DNA from 2 places in the Micrococcus sp. 116 genome. Region 1 is predicted to be linked to the other one. Evidence: riboswitches for the same ligand, from Rfam matches in the RefSeq annotation. Region 1 holds a riboswitch; the other holds the start of a gene.

Region 1 (10,504 bases):
CGCCTCGACGGGCCACGCCTCGGCCCCCTCGGTGAGCCCGCCGCCCACGCGGCCGACCGTGGACGGCTCGGCCACGGGCAGGGCCCGCACGGCCTCCGGATCCGCCACGATCCGGTCCGCGATGTAGTTCGTGTCCCGCGTGAACTCCGCCCCGGACTGCACGTAGTTGCCCGTGAGCCCCTCGCGCGTGTCGATGGTGCCGCGGTCCGCGGCCTGGCCGGTCTGCTGGTTCTCCATACACTCGAGCCTATGACGACGACCACCGCCACGCCCGGCCCCACGCCCGCCCCGCTGGTGCGCTGCGTGACCGCCCAGAACCCCTCCCCGATGACCCTCGCGGGCACCAACACGTACGTGGTCGCCGCACCGGACTCGGACGCGGCCGTCGTGGTGGACCCGGGCCCGGAGGACGACGTCGCCGCCCACCTCGAGCGCGTGCGTGCGGCGACCGAGGGGCGCCGGATCGCGCTCATCCTGGTGACGCACCGGCACGCCGACCACACCGGCGGGGTGGACGCGTTCCACGCGGCCACGGGCGCGCCCGTGCGCGCCGCGGACCCGGACTGGTGCCGCGGCGGGGCCGCCGTCCTGACGCCGGACGAGCGGATCGACGTCGCCGGCACCCCGGTGCTGGCCTGGCACACCCCGGGCCACACCTCGGACTCCTACTCGTTCGCCGTCCCGGACGCGGGCGCGCACGGCGCGGTCATCACGGGCGACACCATCCTCGGCTCGGGCACCACCATGCTCGACCACCCGGACGGCACCCTCACCGACTATCTGGCCAGCCTGCGCCGCCTCGAGGCGGCGGGCCCGCTCACGGTGCTGCCCGCGCACGGGCCCGTGCCGGAGCCGCTGGACGTCGTCGCCCGCGACTACCGGCACCACCGCGAGGGCCGCCTGGAGCAGATCCGCGCCGCCCTGGCCGCGTTGCCCGAGACCGAGGCGGCGACGATCACGCCCGAGGACCTGGCCCCGCGCATCTACCCCGGCCTCACCGGCACCGTGGCCCGCGTGGCCGTCCAGACGGTGGCCGCGCACCTGCGCCACCTGCGCGAGGGCTGAGCCCCTCCGCCGCGGGCCCGGCCCGCACTACGCTGACCTCAGATCCGTCCCCTCGACCCCGCGGAGGCACCCCATGACCATCCTCGTCGGCTACGCCCCCTCGAAGGCCGCGGACGCCGCTCTGGACACCGCCCTGGACATCGCCCGCTCCACCGGCGAGCACGTGGTGGTGGTCAATGCGGGCCCCGGCGGCGAGCACCGCACCAAGTCCCTCGTCACGGAGGAGCAGCAGCGCGGCGTGCAGGCCCGGTTGGACGCCTCCGGCGTGACGGCCGAGTTCCGTCAGTACGCGCGCGGCCGGTCCACGGTGGAGGAGATGAAGGACGTGGCCGCGGAGCTGGACCCGTCCATCGTGGTCATCGGCGTGCGCCGCCGCGGCGGCTTCGGCCGGTTCGTCATGGGATCGGTCTCGGACGAGCTGCTGCAGGAGATCGATCAGCCGGTGCTGTGCGTGAAGGAGTACCGGCAGTACGGGGACCACACGCCCGAGGCCGTGAGCCACGTCGCCGAGACGGACCCGGCCGCCCACGGCCTGCCCGCGTCCGAGCCGATGGCAGAGCGGCGTCGGCTCACACCCGTCGATTCCGGGGACCCGACGCTCGAGCGCTGAGCGCTCCCGCCGGGCCTCAGTCCTCGTCGTCCTGACGGCGGCGCGTGACGGCGTCGTCGAGGGGGCCGTCCGCGTGGGAGCCGGCGCCGCTGCGCCGCCCGGCCTCGTCCGCCGCCGCGGCCTCCGCCGCCTGCTTGGCCTGCTGGGCGCGCCGCTCGGCGAACGCCTCCTCGCCCGGGCCGGCGAGTTCGCGGTTGCGCTGCACCGCCGTCATCGAGCCGGTGTACAGGCCGGAGTGGTCGCCCACGCGGGTCAGCGGTGTGGTGAGGGTGTGCGGGCGCGGATCGGCGCCGTCGACGCGCGGCAGCGGCGCGGTGCGCGGGCGCGGCTCGCGGGCCGCCACCCCGGAGCCGTCCGGGCCCGGCTCACCCGTCCGGTCGCCACCGCGGGCCCCCGCGTCGGAGCCTTCGGAGGCGGGCGCCGCGTCGTCGTGGGCGGGGTGCCGGACCACCATGCGCTGCACCACGATGCCCTCGGGGTGCTCGTGGCGCAGGAAGGCCACGAGGTCCTCGCGCACGAGGCAGCGCAGGTCCCAGAGGTCGCCGGAGTTGCGGGCGGAGACCACGGCGCGGATGCGCACGACGCCGCCGGTCGCGTCGGTCACCTGCAGCGCGTGCTCGCGCCCGTCCCACAGGTCCGTGGACTCGAGCAGCTGCGCGAGCCGTGCGCGCAGCGCGTCCATCGGCACCCGCCAGTCCACGTCCAGCTCCACGACGCCGGAGACCTCGGTGCCCACGCGCGTCCAGTTCTCGAACGGCTGCGTGGTGAAGTGCGAGGACGGGTAGACCACACGTCGCCCGTCCCAGAGCTTGACCACCACGTTGGACAGGGTGATCTCCTCGACGGTGCCGAACGCGCCCTCCATGTCCACCACGTCGCCCACCCGGATCGCGTCCGTGAAGGCGAGCTGGAAGCCGGCGAACACGTTGGTCAACGTGGACTGCACGGCCAGGCCGGCGATCACCGAGATCACACCGGCGGAGGCGAGCAGACCGGCCCCGAGCGAGCGCACCTCGGGCACCCCCAGCAGGACCACGGCGACGGCCACCACCACGATCACCGCGTTGAGGATGCGCCGGATCAGGATGGTCTGCGTCCGGATGCGTCGCTCGCGGCGGTGCTCGACGCTGGTCTCCTGGTAGCGGCCGAGGATCCCCTTCTCGATCACGCCGACCAGGCGCCACGCGGCCCATGCGCCCGCCGCGGCCACGGCGATGAGCATCAGGAACGACGCCGGCCGGTACCAGGTCTGCTCCTCGGCCATGACCCCGAGCCAGATCCGGGAGGCCAGCAGGCCGGCGGCGACGGCGGCCGGCAGGCTCAGCCGCGCGGCGCCCTGCTGGAATGCGGGGCGGCGCACGAGCACGACGCGTGCCACCTGCAGGGCCAGGTACACGACCGCCGCGCCGATGGCGAACGCCATCAGCACGGTCAGCAGCGTCCCCCATTCCACGCCGAAGGCCCGCGTGGTGGCGGCCGCCCCGTCCTGGATGTCCCCCTCCACCCCGGACGGCACGGTCTCGCCCGCCAGGAGGCGGTCCAGGGCGGTCAGCAGGGGCGGGGTCGCGAGGGCGGGCAGGGTGAGGAGGACCATGACGACAGTCTGACACCCGCCCCCGGACGCACCCCGGAGAAGAGCACAATGGAGCCTGACCGTCCGCGCGGTCCGGGCCCGGCCGTCGTCGCGCCCCGTCCCGCCGGCCCGCCGCCGCCCCTCTGGAGGAATCCATGCTCTCCGTCACCGACCTGCGCCCGCTCGACACCGCCACCGCGGACCTGTCCCGCATCATCCCGCGGGCGAACGTGGACGTGTCCTCCGTGGTGCCGGTGGTCGCCCCGATCATCGAGCAGGTCCGCCACGGTGGCGAGCAGACCCTGCTGGAGCTGGCCGAGCGGTTCGACGGCGTCCGTCCGCCCGCCCTGCGCGTGCCCGCGGAGGCGCGCGAGGCCGCCCTGGCCGGGCTCGACCCGCGGGTGCGCGCGGCGCTGGAGGAGTCGATCCGCCGGGCCCGGCTCGTGCACGCCGCCCAGCACCCCCAGGACTCGACGGTCGAGCTCGGCGAGGGCGCCGTCGTCGAGAACCACTGGCTCCCCGTGGGCCGCGTGGGCCTGTACGTGCCCGGCGGCCGCGCCGTGTACCCCTCCTCGGTGGTGATGAACGTGGTGCCCGCGCAGGCGGCCGGCGTGGGGAGCCTCGCGGTGACCTCGCCCCCGCAGCGGGACCACGGCGGCCTGCCCCACCCCACCGTGCTCGCCGCGTGCGCGCTGCTGGGCGTGGACGAGGTCTACGCGGCCGGCGGCGCCCAGGCCGTGGCCATGCTGGCGCACGGCGTCCAGGACGACGACGGCGGGTGGCTCTGCGCGCCCGTCGACCTGGTGACGGGGCCCGGCAACGTGTACGTGGCCGCCGCGAAGCGCGCCCTGCAGGGCGTGATCGGCGTGGACGCCGAGGCCGGGCCGAGCGAGATCGCCGTGATCGCGGACGGCACCGCCCGCGCCGACTGGGTGGCCGCGGACCTGATCAGCCAGTCCGAGCACGACCCGCTAGCCGCCTCCGTGCTCATCACGGACTCCGAGGACCTGCTCCGGGACGTGCTGGCGGCGATCGAGGCGCAGGTGCCCGGGGCGTTCCACGAGGATCAGATCCGCGAGGCCCTCACCGGCCCCCAGTCCGGCGTGCTGCTGGTGCGGGACATGGACCAGGCCGTGGAGGTCTCCGACCGCTACGCCACCGAGCACCTCGAGATCCAGACGCGCGACCCCGAGGCCCTCGTGGGGCGCATCCGCAACGCTGGCGCCGTGTTCGTGGGCCCGTACGCCCCCGTGCCGCTGGGCGACTACTCGGCCGGGTCCAACCATGTGCTCCCCACCTCGGGGACGGCCCGGCACTCCTCCGGTCTGAACACCGTGACGTTCCTGCGCCTGCAGCAGCGCATCCGCTACACGGAGACCGGGCTCGAGGAGGTCGCGGACGGGATCGGCGTGCTGGCCGAGGACGAGCGCCTGCCCGCGCACGGCGCCGCGATCCGCGCCCGCTTCGCGTGAGGGGGCGGGCGTGAGCGGCGTCCGCATCGACGCGTGGCTGTGGGCCGTGCGGCTGTACAAGACCCGGTCCGCGGCCACGGCGGCCGTGCGCGCAGGCCACGTGCGCATCGACGGCGAGCCCGTGAAGGCGGCGACGCCCGTCGTCGTCGGGAACCGGGTGCGGGTGCGCCAGGACGGAGGCGAGCGGATCCTCGAGGTCACGGGGCTGATCGCCAAGCGGGTGGGCGCCCCCGTGGCCCGGCAGCAGTACGTGGACCACTCCCCGCCGCCCGTGCCGCGTGAGCTGCTCGCGGTGCCGTACCGCGAGCGGGGCGCGGGCCGGCCCACCAAGCGGGACCGCCGGCAGCTGGACGCGCTGCGCGGCCGCGACCGACGCTGAGCGTCTCAGTCCTCCCCGCGCCGTCATCCGCCGTCGTGATGGCGGCCTCATGCGGAGGGTGCGGTCAGCACCATCCGGAACGGCTTGTCATTGTCCACCGTGACGGTGAACGTCATCGGCCCCGCCTCATCCACGGGGGGAGTCGCCGCCGACCAGCCGCCGCACAGCGCCTCCGATCCGGCCATCCAGGTCTTCGTTCCCCCGCCACCCCGTGAGGTCAGGATCTCCGTCTCACCGGTGGCATCCGAAGGACACAACACGATGACCCGAAGGACCGCACCCTGTTGAGCGTCCACGGTGATCTGCTGTGTGCCCGTCCCGACCGCCTCCTCCAGGACGGACTCCTTCTCCGGGTCGAGATGGTCCGCATCCGGATGCCGGCGCGTGTACTCGACCAACGTCATCCCGTCCTCCTCGAACAGCGCGGCGGGGAGTGCTTCTTCACCGGCGGGCGACGACGCGGACGAACCGGTGGCGGAGGCCGACCCGGTTGCCGAGGGGGCCGCTGACGTCGGGGTGACGGAGGACGCCGCAGCGGTGGAAGCATTCGCGGTGGAGGAGACGCTGCCCTGGGAAGCGGAGCATCCCGAAATGGCGGTACCGAGGAGAGCCGCGACGACCACGGCGGTCGACAATGCCGCGAGCTTCTTCTCGATGTCCATCCGCATGATCCGGTCCCTCTCGGAGAACCGACTGCGGGGCCGGAGGCCGCGGTCTCGAGCTCCCCCCTCTCGAGTGGCTTGATCCTGGCCGGCGATGCGCGGTGTGTCAAGCATCACATCGGGCAGCTCGGATGACGCCGCGCGACTGCCGCGCTTTGACCACCCCACGGACCCCTCCGTAGGCTGGCCCCAGAATCACGAGTTCCCGTCATTCACGGCCCTGGCCGGCGGGACGGCAACCCTCTCACGCAGTAGTGGGGTGCTCCAGGTGATGATTCGGCCCCTCGGACACCCCGGCGGGCAAGTACCGCGCCTCCGCGGATCCGGGCGATCCGCGTTCCCGCCGTCTGCGGAGCCGCGTCAGTCATCGGAAGAGGACGCGCGCCATGACCCTGACCCACGAACCCCACACCGCCGCGTGGGACACCGACCTGTCCCTCGGCAACCTCCGTTCCGGCCTCTCGGCCTTCCCCACCGGGGTCGTCGCGCTGGCAGGCCTCGCCGACGGCGTCCCCGAGGTGATGGTCTCCTCCTCCTTCGGCGTGGGCATCTCCTGGGAGCCGGCCCTCGTGTCCTTCTCCGCGCAGAACAGCTCCCGCACCTGGCCGCGCCTGCGCCGGGCCGGGGCGATCGGCGTCTCCCTGCTCGCGGCGGACCAGACGCCGCTGTGCCGCCAGCTGGCCTCCCGCGAGGGCGACCGCTTCGCCGGTCTCGACGTGCACCGCAGCCCGCACGACGCCCTGCTGATCGGGGGCTCCTCGCTCTGGCTCGAGACGCGGGTGCACGCCGAGGTCCCGGCGGGCGACCACACGGTGGTGCTGCTGGAGGTGACGGCCTTGGCGGATCACACGGACGCCGCTCCCCCGGCCGCCCTGCACCGCAATCTCTTCCACGGCCTGCGCGCGCTCTGAGCGAACTCCAGGTGAACAATCGGGCCCCTGGTTCCCGGTCGGCGAGATCCGTGCAATGATGGAGCCTGAAGTTGATCAAGCTGTATCCCGCCATCTTCACTGCTCGTCAGCCCGGCATCGCCGGCGTCGATGAGTGTTGGGCAAGCGGTTCAGTCTCGCCGCTTCACCCGCGTCCCACATCCGGGCCGCGGTCCAACACCGCCACCGCACCGCGGGGGCACATCGAAAGGACACCATCATGGCTGTCGGTACTGTCAAGTGGTTCAACGCTGAGAAGGGCTACGGCTTCATCGCCCCCGAGGACAACTCCGCGGACGTGTTCGTGCACTTCTCCGCCATCCAGGGCGGGGGCTTCAAGGAGCTCCAGGAGAACGACCGCGTCGAGTTCGAGACCCAGGACGGCCCCAAGGGCCTCCAGGCCGCCAACGTGACGAAGCTCTGATCTTCGCCTGACGCACGGCTTCCGACGCCCCCGGTCCGCACGGACCGGGGGCGTCGTCGTGTGTCAGGCGTCCACGCCCCGCCGCGCACTGCGCCGCACTCCGCCGTACGCCCGTTCGACCGCGGCGCTGCGACATCACCGCAGGGCTGCACTGCGGTGATGTCGCTGAGGCGCGGTCCTCCGGGGTGGGCCTCGTCCTGGCCCTGCGCGTCAGGCCACGCCCCGCCGGCCCACGTGGCGACGCAGCAGCAGCACCACGCCCAGGGCCAGCAGATACCCGGCCGCGACGACCGCGAAGCCGGCCCGGTAGTCGCCCGTGACGTCGCGCAGCAGGCCCATCAGCAGCGGGCCCAGGGCGAAGCCGGCGTACATGCCCATCGAGTTCGCCCCGGTCGCACGGCCCAGCCGCTCGGCCGGCACCTCGCTCAACAGGCCCGCGTTGATCACCACGTTGGCGCCCAGCACCGTCAGGCCGTGCACCGCGGCGCCCACCCACAGCAGGGCCGGCAGGTCCAGCAGGTCCGCGGCGAGGAACACCGCGACGCCGGCCACCGCACCCAGGCAGATCACGGCCAGCAGGGTGGTGGGCCGGTCTCCGGAGCTCATCCGCCGGCTCCACCCGATCCGGGAGAGCACCCCCACCACCCCGGACACGGCCGCCGCGGCGCCGCCGGCCACGAGCGTCATTCCCAGCGTCTCGACCGCGAAAAGCGGCAGGTAGGTGTTCGTGGCCTGCATGCCCAGGCCGGTGAGGAACGCGATCGCCGCGAAGAACCAGACCGTGGCCGGCAGGGGCGAGGTGTCCCGCCGTCGTCGCCCGCCGACGGGGCCGGTGGCCGGCGGCGGCGCCCCGGGCAGCGGCGGGGCGGCGACCAGGGCGAGCACCCAGAGCGCCCCGATGAGCACCGCGGCCCCCAGCGCGGCGCCCGTCCAGCCGAGGGCGAGGGACGCGGCCGGGAAGAACAGGCCGCCGACCAGCTGGGCCGCCTGCACGCCGGACTGCTTCACCCCGACCCACCCGATGCGCCTCTCCGGCGGCACCACGGTCCGGATGATCCGGTTCGTGGTGGGGTTGGAGATGGCCTGCGTGACGCCCGCCACGGCGGCCGCCGCGTACAGCACGGGCAGGGACGGGGCGACGGCGCCGAGCACGAGCGCCGCGGCGGTGCCGCCGAAGATGATGCTCAGCTGTGCGCGGGCGGACAGGCGGTCGGCGGCCCGGCCGAGGCCGAGCGAGGTGACGGCGGCCGCCGCGAACACGACCGTCATCACGGTGCCGAGCTGGCCCGAGGTGACGTCGAGCCGCTCCATCACGACCGTGGAGGAGGCGGAGACGCCGTAGTTGAACAGGGGCCCGGCGCCCATCGCCGCCAGCAGCACCCACAGCAGGGCCGCGGAGGGGCGGCGAGCGGCGGGGGCGGGCAGGGTCACGGCCCCAGGCTACGACCCCTCACGCGACGAGGCGGGAAATCTATCTCATGGGCGCCCGGGGGCGTCGTGTGAGGTGGATTTCCCGCCTCGAAAGCGGGGGTGACTGCGGGGGTGGGTCAGCCGACGCGGCCCTCGCCGCGGTGCTCGCCCTCGACGCGGCCGGTGGTCCCCCGCTGGGTGACCTCCTCGCCGTCCTGGCGCTCGGGCCGCTCGCCGGCCTCCGCCGGCAGGCCCTCGTTCTCGTCGGTGGGCGTCTCGCCGGCGGTGGCGGCGGGTGCCGGATCCTGCGGGGCCCGACGACGGCCGCCGTGCGGGGACAGCGACTCACCCTCACCCAACGAGCTGACGCGCGGCATCGGCGACGTCGTCAGCGGCACGGACTCGGTCTGCCGGGCGTCGACCAGCGTGGAGCCCGTCCCGGAGATGGGGGAGCCCTGCACGGGGGCGCCGCCCGCCTCGCGGCCCGGGATCAGCAGCTCGGAGCGCCACTCGGGGTCGCGCTCGGTGAGGTAGTCCACGCGGGCGTGCTCGCCGAAGTGGTCCGCGTCCGCCTCCTCCCAGTCCATGGCCCAGCCGGCGGGCGGGTCGTTGAGCAGCTCGTCCGTGCGCAGCCAGTGGTAGATGGACGCGTACGAGCGGGTGCTCAGGTGGTCCACGCGTCGGCGCAGCATGCGGGTGTTCAGCTGGGACGGATGCGTCAGACCCATGGACGCCATGATCTGCACGGCCTCGCGCACGGTCAGGCGGTGGTAGTTGAAGACGCGGTTGCCCTTGTCCTCCACGTCGAGGGCGCGCATCAGACGCGGGTCCTGCGTGGCCACCCCCACGGGGCACTCGTTCGTGTGGCACTTCTGCGCCTGGATGCACCCGGTGGCCATCATCATCGCGCGGGCGGACATGGTGAAGTCCGCGCCCTGGATCAGACGCCTGACGATGTCCGAACCGGTGGCGACCTTGCCGGCCGCGCCGAGCTTGATCATGTGGCGCAGGCCGGTGCCCACGAGCGCGTTGTGCACGAGCATGAGGCCCTCGGTCAGCGGGGTGCCCACGCGGTCCGAGTACTCGAGCGGGGCGGCGCCGGTGCCGCCCTCGGAGCCGTCCACGATGATGAAGTCGGGGGCGATCCGCTCCTCCCAGATGGCCTTGGTCATGGCCAGCACGTCCACGCGGGAGCCCACGCAGAACTTGATGCCGATCGGCTTGCCGTCCGAGAGCTCACGGAGCTGCTCGACGAACCTGACCATCTCGCGCGGGGTGCGGAACGCGGAGTGGGACGCCGGGGACAGGCAGTCCTTGTCCATCGGGATCTCGCGGGCCTCGGCGATCTCGGGGGAGATCTTCTCCTTGGGCAGCATGCCGCCCAGGCCGGGCTTCGCGCCCTGGGAGATCTTGATGGTGATGCCCTTGACCTCGGGCAGCAGCGCCTTCTCGGCGAACTTCTCCGGGCTGAAGGTGCCGTCCTCGTTGCGGCAGCCGAAGTAGCCGGAGCCGATCTCCCAGAACAGGTCCGCGCCGTTGCCGCGGTGGTACTTGGTGAGGCCGCCCTCGCCGGTCTCGTGGATGAACCCGCCCAGGCCGGCGCCCTTGTTCATGGCGATCACGGCGTTGGCGGAGAGGGAGCCGAAGGACATGGACGAGATGTTCATCAGCGAGATGTCCACGGGCCGGCGGCAGTCCGGGCCGCCGATCCGCACCGTGGGGGGCTCCTCCGGCGGGTTGACCGGGGCGGTGGAGTGCAACAGGAACTCGTAGCCGATCTCCGAGGTGTCCCGCTCGGTGCCGAACGCCTTGTGGCTGTCCAGTCCCTTCGCACGGGCGTAGACGATCGAGCGGGTGTCCCGGTCGAACGGCTTGCCGTCGAAGTTGCGCTCGATGAAGTACTGCTGGATCTCGGGGCGGATCGACTCCAGCAGGTACCGCATGTGGCCGAGCACGGGGTAGTTGCGGAGGATCGCGTGC
Region 2 (10,504 bases), 1.4 Mb from region 1:
TCGCGGCCCACGACGGCGACGTGCGCGCCGACGCCGACGGCGACCGCGGCGTGCGCGCCTACCTCCACGTGAACACGGACGAGGCCCTCGCCGTCGCCGCCGAGGTGGACGCGATCCGCGCCGCCGGCGGCCCCGAGGCCGACGCCCTGCACCCGCTGGCCGGCGTGCCCGTGGCCGTGAAGGACAACATCGTCACCCGCGGGCAGCCGACCACGGCCGCCTCCCGCATGCTCGAGGGCTGGCTCAGCCCGTACGACGCCACGGTGGTGGCCCGCCTCCGCGAGGCCCGCCTGCCGATCCTCGGCAAGACCAACCTCGACGAGTTCGCGATGGGCGGCTCCACCGAGCACTCCGCGTTCGGCATCACCCGCAACCCGTGGGACGGGGACCGCGTGCCCGGCGGCTCGGGCGGCGGGTCGGCGGCCGCCGTGGCCGCCTTCCTGGCCCCCTTCGCCCTCGGCTCGGACACCGGCGGCTCCGTGCGTGAGCCCGCCGCGTTCACCGGCACGGTCGGCGTGAAGCCCACCTACGGCGCGGTCTCCCGCTACGGCCTCATCGCCATGGCCTCCTCGCTGGACCAGATCGGCCCCGCCGCCCGCACCGTGGCCGACGCCGCGGCGCTGCAGCAGGTCATCGCCGGCCACGACCCGCAGGACTCCACGTCCCTGGCCGAGGCGCCGGCGGACCTGACCGGCGCGGCCCGCGGCCGCGACCTGGCGGGGCTGCGCGTCGGCGTCGTGACGGACCTGCCGGCGGACGCGTTCCACCCGGGCATCCGGGCCGGCTTCGACGAGCACGTCGCGGCCCTGCGTGAGGCCGGCGCGGAGATCGTGGAGGTCTCCTGCCCCAGCTTCGACGCCGCCCTCGGGGCGTACTACCTGATCATGCCCTCGGAGGCCTCCTCCAACCTGGCCCGCTTCGACGGCGTCCGCTACGGCCACCGCGTGGTGCCCGACGGCGGCGGCACGATCGAGCAGGTCATGGGCGCCACCCGCGCCGCCGGGTTCGGCGCCGAGGTCAAGCGGCGCATCATCCTGGGCACCTATGCGCTGTCCGCCGGCTACTACGACGCCTACTACGGCTCCGCGCAGAAGGTCCGCACGCTCGTGCAGGAGGACTTCGCCCGCGCCTTCGAGCAGGTGGACGTCATCCTCACGCCCACCGCGCCGACCCCGGCGTTCGAGCTGGGCGCGAAGACGGACGACCCGATGACCATGTACGTCAACGACCTCGCAACCATCCCGGCCAACCTCGCCGGCATCCCGGGCATGTCCGTGCCGGGTGGCGTCGTCGACGGGCTGCCCTACGGCCTGCAGCTGATGGCACCGGCGCGCGAGGACGCGCGCCTGTACGAGGCCGGCGCCGCGCTCGAACGCCTCGTGGCCCAGCGCCGGGGCGGGCCGGTGTGGGCCGAGGCCCCCGAGCTGGAGAAGGGCGCGCAGCGCGCCACCACCGCGACCACGGCAGGAGGCCGGGCATGAGCCACGCAGAGCAGACCATGGACTTCGCGGAGGCGATGGAGCGCTTCGACCCCGTGCTGGGCTTCGAGGTGCACGTGGAGCTGAACACCGCCACGAAGATCTTCTCCTCGGCGCCCAACGCGTTCGGCGACGAGCCGAACACGAACGTGACCCCGCTCGACCTCGGCCTGCCGGGCACCCTGCCGGTGCTCAACCGCAAGGTCGTGGAGTACGCGATCCGCCTGGGCGTGGCCCTGGACGCGCAGGTCGCCGAGACCTGCCGGTTCGCGCGGAAGAACTACTTCTACCCGGACACGCCGAAGAACTTCCAGACCTCCCAGTACGACGAGCCGATCGTCTTCGACGGCCACCTGGACGTCGAGTTGGAGGACGGTGAGGTCTTCCGCGTGGAGATCGAGCGCGCGCACCTCGAGGACGACGCCGGCAAGCTCACCCACGTGGGCGGCTCCGGGCGGATCCAGGGCGCCTCCGCGTCCCTCGTCGACTACAACCGTGCGGGCGTGCCGCTCATCGAGATCGTCACCAAGCCGATCGTCGGCGCCGGTGCGCGGGCCCCCGAGCTGGCCCGCGCCTACGTCACCGCGATCCGGGACATCGTGCAGGCCATCGACATCTCCGACGCGCGGATGGAGCGCGGCAACGTCCGCTGCGACGCGAACGTCTCGCTGATGCCCAAGGGCGCCACCGAGTTCGGCACCCGCACCGAGACGAAGAACGTGAACTCCACGCGCGCCGTGCAGCACGCGGTCACCCACGAGATCCAGCGCCAGGCCGCGGTGCTCGCCGCGGGCGGCACCGTGACGCAGGAGACCCGCCACTGGCACGAGGACACCCGCAGCACCACCTCGGGCCGCCCGAAGTCGGACGCGGACGACTACCGGTACTTCCCCGAGCCGGACCTCGTGCCCGTGCACGTGGACGCCGCGTGGGTCGAGCGCGTGCGCGCGGCCATGCCCGAGCTGCCGGCCGTGCGGAACAAGCGGCTCAAGGCAGAGTGGGGCTTCTCGGACGAGGAGTTCCGCGACGTCGTCAACGCCGGCGTCCTGGACGAGATCGTCGCGACCGTGGAGGCCGGCGCCTCCGCGGCGGCCGCCCGCAAGTGGTGGATGGGCGAGATCGCCCGCCTGGCGAACGTCCGCGAGGTCGCCGTCGCGGAGCTGGGGATCACCCCGGCGCACGTGGTGGAGGTCGAGGAGCTGATCGCCGCGAAGACGATCAACGACAAGATCGCCAAGCAGGTGCTCGGTCTGGTGGCCGACGGCGAGGGCGCCCCGAAGGAGGTCGTCGCGGCGAAGGGCCTGGCCGTGGTGTCCGACGACGGCGCGCTCACCGAGGCCGTCGACGCCGCGATCGCCGCCAACCCGGACGTGGCCGAGAAGATCAAGGGCGGCAAGATGGCCGCCGTCGGCGCCCTGATCGGCCCGGTCATGAAGGCCACCCGCGGGCAGGCCGACGCCGGCCGCGTCCGCGAGATCGTGCTGGAGCGCCTGGGCGTGTCCTGACGTCCGTGCGGGCCCTCAGCCGTCCAGGGCGGTGAGGGCCCGCGCCACGCGGGGCAGGGTCTTGCGCAGCAGACGCCGCCAGGACCCCGCGGCCAGCCCGCCGACGATCGCGTCCCGGGCCGCCGCGTCGTCGAGCGTCTCCATGGCCATCGCCCCGAGCCACACGCGGGCCCGCCGCGCCTCGGCCGCGTCCCGGGCCAGGTCGGGCACCTTCTCCTCGCCGTGCCACAGCGCCAGGTAGGCGACGTTGAGGGCGGGGTCCCACGCGCACGCGAAGTCCCAGTCCAGCACCCCGGCCAGCGCCCAGCGCAGCGGGGCCCGCGGGTCCTCGTCCTCGGGCACGGCGCGCCAGCGCATGTTGTGCCCGGCCAGGTCGCCGTGCACGAGCGACGGCGGCACGGGCGGCGCGGCGGTCCACGCCGTCACGGCGTCCGTGACGGCGGCGACCGCGTCCGGCCACGCCTCGGCGCCCAGCCGCGCGTCGACGTCGTGCCCCTCCCACGCGCCCAGGCGCGCGGCGACCGCCCCCGGCAGCGCCGCGACGTGCCGGGCGCGCTCCGGCGTCCACGGGCCGCGGAAGGCGAACGGGCGGCCGAGGTGCGGGGCGATCCGCGGGTCGGTGACGTCCACGGCGGCGAGGTCGTCGAGGACGCCGCGCAGCACGGCCGGATCGCCCTCGTGCGGCGGGTGTGGTCCGCCCGGGAGGAAGCGCTGCAGCACCGCGGCGCCCGGGCCCGCGGGGACGGGGTCCGAGAGGGCGATCGGCACGGTCCACGGCACGCGGCGCTCGGCCAGGGCCGCGGCGAGCCCGTCGAGGAGGGCCAGGCGCCGGGGCAGGTGCGCCGCGGGGTCCCGCTCGGGCGCCCACCGCGCGGCCGGGGCGGCCCCCACCTCGTGGGCCCGCGTCATCCGGAGGACGCCGACGTCCTCGAGCACGAGCACGCGGTGGAACTGCCCGCCCTCCTCCACGGACGCCGCGGCCCAGTCGGCTGTGCGGAGCCGCCGGGCGAGGGCGGGGTCGAGGCCGGGGCGGAGGTGCTGCAGGGCGCGGTGGACCAGCTCGAGCTCGCTGGGGGCAGGCGGGGAGACCACACGACCACGCTAACGCTCCCTCCGCCCTCCCGGACTTTCGAACGTGACATCGGGGGAATGGGGACTTTCGAACGGGAGAAAGGCCCCACCTCACGTTCGAAAGCGCCCGGGGGGAGAGGGGCGGGCCGATACTGGAGGGCATGCCCGCCACCCCGCGCACGTCCCGCACCCCACCGCACCGTGCCCGCCCCGTCCGCGCGCACGGTGCGGTGGGAGATCGCGATCGTCCTCGGCCTCTCCCTGGGGAAGTCGGCGGTCTATGCGATCGTCCAGCTCATCGACAAGGCCACCCAGGCCCCGCTCGGCGAGCAGACCACCGTCCTCAACCCGGCCCTGGCCGACCGCTGGGCCTTCGACCTGACCTATCAGCTGCTCGGCATCGGGTTCGCGCTCGTGCCGGTGGCCCTCGTGCTGCACCTGATGCACCTGCGCGGCCGGAACCCGTTCCGGGTGCTCGGCCTCGACCTGCGTCGCCCCGGCCGCGACCTGGCCTGGGGCCTGGGCCTGTTCGCGGCCATCGGGCTGGGCACGCTCGGCGTCTACGCCGCCGGCCGGGCCCTGGGGATCACGACGGCGATCGTCGGCTCGGCGCTCGGGGAGAGCTGGTACCAGGTACCGGTCCTGCTGCTCTCCGCGCTGCGGCACGGACTGCTGGAGGAGGTCATCGTGGGCGCCTGGCTCGTCGACCGGCTCGGGTATCTGCAGCGGCTGCGCGCCGCGGGCCTGGCGCACGATCCGGCGCCGGCCGTGCCGTCGTCGTGGGTGAGCGCCGAAGGGCTGTACCTGCCGACCCGCGTGGCGGTCGTCGTGCTCGCCCTCGCGCTGCTGCGCGGGGCGTACCACCTGTACCAGGGGATCGGGCCGGGCGTGGGCAACGCCCTGATGGGCGTGGTGTTCGCGCTCGTGTTCCTGCGGGTGCGCCGGGTGATGCCGCTGGTCATCGCGCACACGCTGCTGGACGCCGTCGGGTTCGTCGGCTACCCGCTGCTGGCGCGGGCGGGGCTGCTCGGCTGAGCGGCCCCGCCCCCGCGCTCAGAGCGTGACCTCGCCCTTCGGGGTGCGGAAGGTGACCGAGACGATGCCCGGGGTGCCGGAGGGCGCGACGTACTCGATGTTCACGTCCTGGACCTGGCCGTCCTCGTCGTCGCCGAGCCACTCGGCGAGGCGCTCGGGGGAGCCGGCGATGTTCAGGCGCTCGATGGTGGCCTGCGGCTCGGCCGCCTGCGAGGGGTGCATGTCCTCCTGACCGTCGGCCCAGCGCAGGATGAACGGCAGCTGCGGGTCCGCGAGGGTTCCCTTGACGCCGATCTGCCGCCAGGACAGCTCCCGGCCGTCCGGGAAGCGACGGTTGCCGGGGACGGCCTCACGGCCGAGGCGGCGCTCGAACCGGCCGATGTCCGTGGTGGCCACCGCCCAGCTCATCCAGCCGCCGCCCTGCTCGGTGCGGGCGCGCACGAGCTGGCCGAACGGCGCGCTGAGGGAGGCCGGGTGGTCCAGGGCCTCGACGACCTCCAGATACTGCCTGCCCGCCATGGGGAACAGGGCGTTCTGCGTGCCGAAGCGGGGGTGGACACCGCCCTTGATCCGCTCGATGCCCAGCGTCTCGGCGATGCGGGCGACCGTGGCGTCCAGGCCCTCGGGGCCGGCGGCGTAGGACACGTGGTCCATGCGACAGGTGTGCACTGCGCTGTTCCTCTCCGTTCCCGGGCTGCCCCGGGGGTTGACCTGGTGCGAGTCGCGGGGCGTCGAGCCCTTGACGGGTCGGGCGCCCCGTGCGGAGAGCGTATCCGCGGGTGACACGCGTGACGAAATCGTGGCGGGGCGGCGGGCTACACTCGGAGGCACGGTCACGAGAGTCAGCAACAGGCCCCGGCATGCTGACCGGCAACCCTCCTTCCGCGGTGGGGTGCCCCGGGTGACGACCAGGCCGGCCCCACAACGGACGCCGGCAAGCGCGGGCCGATCCCACGGCCCCTCTCGACGGCGCCGGGTCATCTCCGGCACCTCGACGACGCCGGTCCCCGGATCGGCACGTCGGCCGGCGGGCGGGGCGGCCGGGTCCGGCCCCTGAACCCTTCAGGAGGGTCCGCCATGACCGACCAGCCCACCCCGACCCCCGACGCCTGGGGCTTCTCCACCGCGCAGGTCCACGCGGGCGTCGCCGTCGGCCAGCACGCCTTCGGTGCGACCGCCCTGCCGATCTTCCAGACCACCTCGTACGACTTCCCGTCCGCCCAGGTGGCCGCGGACCGGTTCGCGCTCAAGGACCTCGACCCGCTCTACACCCGCATCGGCAACCCGACGCAGGGCCCGGTGGAGGAGAAGATCGCCGCGCTCGAGGGCGGTGTGGGCGCGCTGCTGCTGGCCTCCGGTCAGGCGGCGACGACGTTCGCGATCCTCAACCTCGCCGGCGCCGGCGACCACGTGGTCGCCTCGGCCAGCCTCTACGGCGGCACGCAGAACCTGTTCAAGCACACCCTCGCCAAGGTCGGCGTCGAGACGACGTTCGTGGCCGACCCGGACGACCTCGAGTCCTGGCGCGCCGCCGTCCGGCCGAACACCAAGGCGTTCTTCGGCGAGACCCTCGGCAACCCGCGCGGCGACGTCCTGGACGTGCGCGCCGTCGCCGACGCCGCCCACGAGGCCGGCGTGCCGCTGATCGTGGACAACACGCTGGCCACCCCGTACCTGCTGCGGCCGATCGAGCACGGCGCCGACGTCGTCACCCACTCCGCCACGAAGTACCTCGGCGGGCACGCCGCGGCCATCGCGGGCGTGATCGTCGACGCCGGCACGTTCGACTACGCGCAGCACGCCGAGCGCTTCCCCGGCTTCAACGAGCCGGACGAGTCCTACCACGGCCTCGTCTACGCGCGGGACCTCGGGGTGGGCTCGCCGCTCGGCGCCAACCTGGCCTTCATCCTGAAGGCGCGCGTGCAGCTGCTGCGCGACTACGGCTCGGCCATCTCCCCGTTCAACGCCTTCCTGGTGAACCTCGGCCTGGAGACCCTGTCCCTGCGCATGGAGCGGCAGGTGGCCAACGCGGCCGCGGTGGCGGGCTGGCTGGAGGGTCGCGACGACGTCGAGCACGTGGTCTACGCCGGCCTGGAGTCCAGCCCGTGGCACGAGCGCGCCCAGCGCTACCTGCCGAAGGGCGCGGGCGCGTTCGTCTCCTTCGAGATCGCGGGCGGCCGCGAGGCCGGGGCCGCGTTCGTGGACGGGCTCACCCTGCACCACCACGTGGCCAACATCGGCGACGTCCGCTCGCTCGTGGTGCACCCGGCCTCGACCACCCACTCCCAGCTCACCGACGACGAGCAGCGCGCCGCCGGCGTCACCCCCGGCCTGGTGCGGCTCTCGCTCGGCGTGGAGGACATCGAGGACATCCTCGCCGACCTCGAGCGCGGCTTCGCGGCCGCCGCTCGCCGCGGCGACGACGACGCGGGGGAGCGGGCATGACCGCCGTTGCCACGCGTCCGTCGCGCACCGCGCTGCCCCGCGGCGGCCGCCACCGTCTGCGGGTCGGCGAGCTGCGCACCGAGACCGGCGGGCTGCTGCCCGACGTCGAGCTGACCTACGAGACCTGGGGCACCCTCGCCGCCGACGGCTCCAACGCCGTGCTCGTGCTGCACGCCCTCACCGGCGACGCGCACGTGGCCGCGCACGAGGAGGACCCGACGCCGGGCTGGTGGGACGCCCTCGTCGGCCCGGGCCGCGCCGTGGACACGGACCGGTGGTTCGTGGTCGCCCCCGCCATGATCGGCGGCTGCCACGGCTCCACCGGGCCCTCGACGCCGGCCCCCGACGGGCGGCCCTGGGGCTCCCGGTTCCCGTTCCTCACGCTGCGGGACGCGGTCGAGGCCGAGCGGCGCCTGGCCGACCACCTCGGGATCGGCGCCTGGCGTGCCGTGATCGGCGGATCGATGGGCGGGGCCCGCGCCCTCGAGTGGGCCGCGACCCACCCCGCGCGCGTCGCCGGGGTGGGCGTGCTGGCCGCCACCGCGGCCTCCTCCGCCGACCAGATCGCGTGGGGCCAGGCGCAGACCGCGGCCATCCGCCTCGACCCGGACTTCCAGGGCGGCGACTACTACCCCGGCCCCGGCCCCGTGGCCGGCCTGGGCATCGCCCGGCGCATCGCCCACACCACCTACCGCACGGCGGGCGAGCTCGGCCAGCGGTTCGGCCGGGAACCGCAGGGCGTCGAGGACCCGTTCGGCGCCGTCGTCGGGGTGCCGGGCGGGCGCGGGCGCTACGCCGTGGAGTCCTACCTGGACCACCAGGCGGCCAAGCTCACCGACCGGTTCGACGCGAACTCCTACCTCGTGGTCACCGAGGCCCTCATGGGCCACGACGTCGGGCGCGGGCGCGGCGGCGTGGCGGCGGCGCTCGCGGACTACCGGGGCCGGGCGTTCGTGGCCGCCGTCGACTCGGACCGGCTCTACCTGCCGGCCGAGTCCGAGGCGCTCGCGGCGGCGCTGCCCGCGCGGCCGCCGGTGCACACGATCGCCTCGCCCATCGGCCACGACGGCTTCCTCACCGAATACGGCCAGGTGGCCGACACGCTGAAGCGCACCCTCGCCCTCTGAACTTTCGTTCGGGAAACGGCGGCGTGTCGCGGCACTGTCGTTCGAGAAACGGCCACCGGTCCCCGCCGGCCGGGCTCAGGGCTCGACGATGTCCAGCGGCTCGGTGTGGTCCGAGCCCTGCGGCATCGGCGCGCCGAAGAGCGGCTCGGGGACGGGGCGCTTGGCCGTGACGCCGTCGCCCGAGGAGACGCCGCGGAGGCGGCGGACCACCCACGGCGCCAGGTGCGTGCGCACCCATGCGGCGTCCGACGCGCGGGCCGCGCGCCACGCGCGCGGCGCCGGCGGGGCCAGGCGCAGGTGCTCGAGGCCGTGCTCCACGCCGAGGGTGTCCAGCACCATCGCGGCGATCGTGTGGTGGCCGAGCGCGGAGAAGTGCAGGCGGTCCTCGGCCCACATCTCCCGCCGGGCGAGGTCCTTGAGTGACCACATGTCCGGCACCAGCGCGTCGTGCCGCAGGGCGATGGTGCGCACGTTCTCGTTGTAGATCGCCACGGTGCCGCGGATGCGGCCGATGACGGGCGTGCCCTTCACGTCGGTCGCGTTGAACAGCAGCACGGTGGCGCCGTCGGAGGCCAGACGCTCGACGACGGCGTCCAGCCGGACCGCGATCTCGTCCGGGTCCGCGCCGCGCAGGATGTCGTTGCCGCCCGCACACACGCTGATGAGGTCCGGCCGCAGGGCGAGCGCCGGCTCCACCTGGTCCTCGGCGATCTGGTCCAGCAGCTTCCCGCGGACCGCCAGGTTGGCGTAGGCCAGGTCCTCGCCGGGCGGCGTCAGGCGGGAGAGCTCCTCGGCCAGGCGGTCGGCCCAGCCGCGGTGGTAGCCGGGACGGTCCGGGTCCGGGTCGCCGATGCCCTCGGAGAACGAGTCCCCGATGGCGACGTAGCGGCGCCAGGGATGGGCGGCGGGGTCGTCGACCGGGGTCGCGTCGGAGGCGTGCGGAGGCTGAGAGGAGGATGGGTTACCCACGGGTAGGATTCTGCCCGCGTCGCGCGGGAGGGGTCAACCTCCGGGAGGGGCCGACCGCGCCGCTCGCTAGGCTGGCGGACGTGAACGCGAACCCCACCCCCGCCGTCGAGCCCGTCGTCCGCTGGTCCCGCCCCGAGGGCGAGCGCACCGAGGACCTGCTGATCGTCCTGCACGGCTACGGCGCGAACGAGGACGACCTGTTCGGCCTCGTCCCGCACCTGCCCGAGCACGTCACGGTGGCCGCCGTGCGCGCGCCCCTGCCCCTGCAGCCGGGCTCCCACGCCTGGTTCCCGCTCTCCCAAGACCCGGTCACGGGGGAGCTGGGCTCCACCGCCGAGCCGGTCCGCGAGGCCGTCAAGGCCCTGCACGCCTGGGTGCAGGCCGTGCGCGGGGACTTCCGCACCGTCTCCCTGCTCGGCTTCTCACAGGGCATGGCCATGGCCACGTCGCTGCTGCGCCTGGACCCGGAGGCCTACGCGTGCACCGTGGCGCTGTCCGGCTTCGTGGTGGACCCGCAGCTCGCGGAGCCGCAGCTGCGTGAGCTGTTCACCCGCGACGACGACGTCGCCCGCGTCCGACCGAAGGTCTTCTGGGGCCGCGGCCAGGAGGACCCGATCATCTCCGAGCCCCGGGTCGAGGAGACCCATGCCTGGCTGAACGCCCACGTGGACCTCATGAAGATCGTCTACGCCGGGCTCGGCCACGCGATCAACGAGCAGGAGCTGGGCCACGTGAAGGAGTACCTCGCCCACATGGTGCCGCCCCGCGGCTGACGCACCGGACACGCTCGACGACGGCGCCGCGGCCGCCCGACGGGGCGTCGGCTCAGGCCTGCCCGGCCTGGACGACGAACGCCTCGCCGGCGAACTCGACG

What was found. A riboswitch is a leader RNA that binds a small molecule or an ion and turns the genes downstream of it on or off. The one in region 1 is predicted to bind S-adenosylmethionine.
Region 2: it holds a riboswitch for S-adenosylmethionine, as region 1 does, so the genes downstream of both, CITRIK5_RS01420 (bifunctional o-acetylhomoserine/o-acetylserine sulfhydrylase) here and CITRIK5_RS08170 (flavin reductase family protein) in region 1, are expected to answer to the same signal.

Annotation. Positions count from the first base shown of each region.
Region 1 covers NZ_LR732370.1:1,748,322-1,758,825, forward strand. The annotation lists gene CITRIK5_RS08135 (glutathione S-transferase family protein) at 1-237, opposite strand, end outside; gene CITRIK5_RS08140 (MBL fold metallo-hydrolase) at 250-1,065, shown strand; gene CITRIK5_RS08145 (universal stress protein) at 1,139-1,675, shown strand; gene CITRIK5_RS08150 (mechanosensitive ion channel family protein) at 1,692-3,269, opposite strand; gene hisD (histidinol dehydrogenase) at 3,404-4,720, shown strand; gene CITRIK5_RS08160 (RNA-binding S4 domain-containing protein) at 4,731-5,099, shown strand; gene CITRIK5_RS12205 (hypothetical protein) at 5,147-5,761, opposite strand; SAM riboswitch class IV at 5,955-6,074, shown strand; gene CITRIK5_RS08170 (flavin reductase family protein) at 6,148-6,672, shown strand; gene CITRIK5_RS08175 (cold-shock protein) at 6,911-7,114, shown strand; gene CITRIK5_RS08180 (MFS transporter) at 7,325-8,545, opposite strand; gene CITRIK5_RS08185 (FMN-binding glutamate synthase family protein) at 8,662-10,504, opposite strand, start outside.
Region 2 covers NZ_LR732370.1:304,933-315,436, forward strand. The annotation lists gene gatA (Asp-tRNA(Asn)/Glu-tRNA(Gln) amidotransferase subunit GatA) at 1-1,481, shown strand, start outside; gene gatB (Asp-tRNA(Asn)/Glu-tRNA(Gln) amidotransferase subunit GatB) at 1,478-2,983, shown strand; gene CITRIK5_RS01405 (phosphotransferase) at 2,999-4,075, opposite strand; gene CITRIK5_RS01410 (CPBP family intramembrane glutamic endopeptidase) at 4,256-5,089, shown strand; gene CITRIK5_RS01415 (VOC family protein) at 5,108-5,743, opposite strand; SAM riboswitch class IV at 5,921-6,036, shown strand; gene CITRIK5_RS01420 (bifunctional o-acetylhomoserine/o-acetylserine sulfhydrylase) at 6,167-7,534, shown strand; gene CITRIK5_RS01425 (homoserine O-acetyltransferase) at 7,531-8,661, shown strand; gene CITRIK5_RS01430 (SGNH/GDSL hydrolase family protein) at 8,737-9,630, opposite strand; gene CITRIK5_RS01435 (alpha/beta hydrolase) at 9,711-10,403, shown strand; gene CITRIK5_RS01440 (RNA-binding S4 domain-containing protein) at 10,456-10,504, opposite strand, start outside.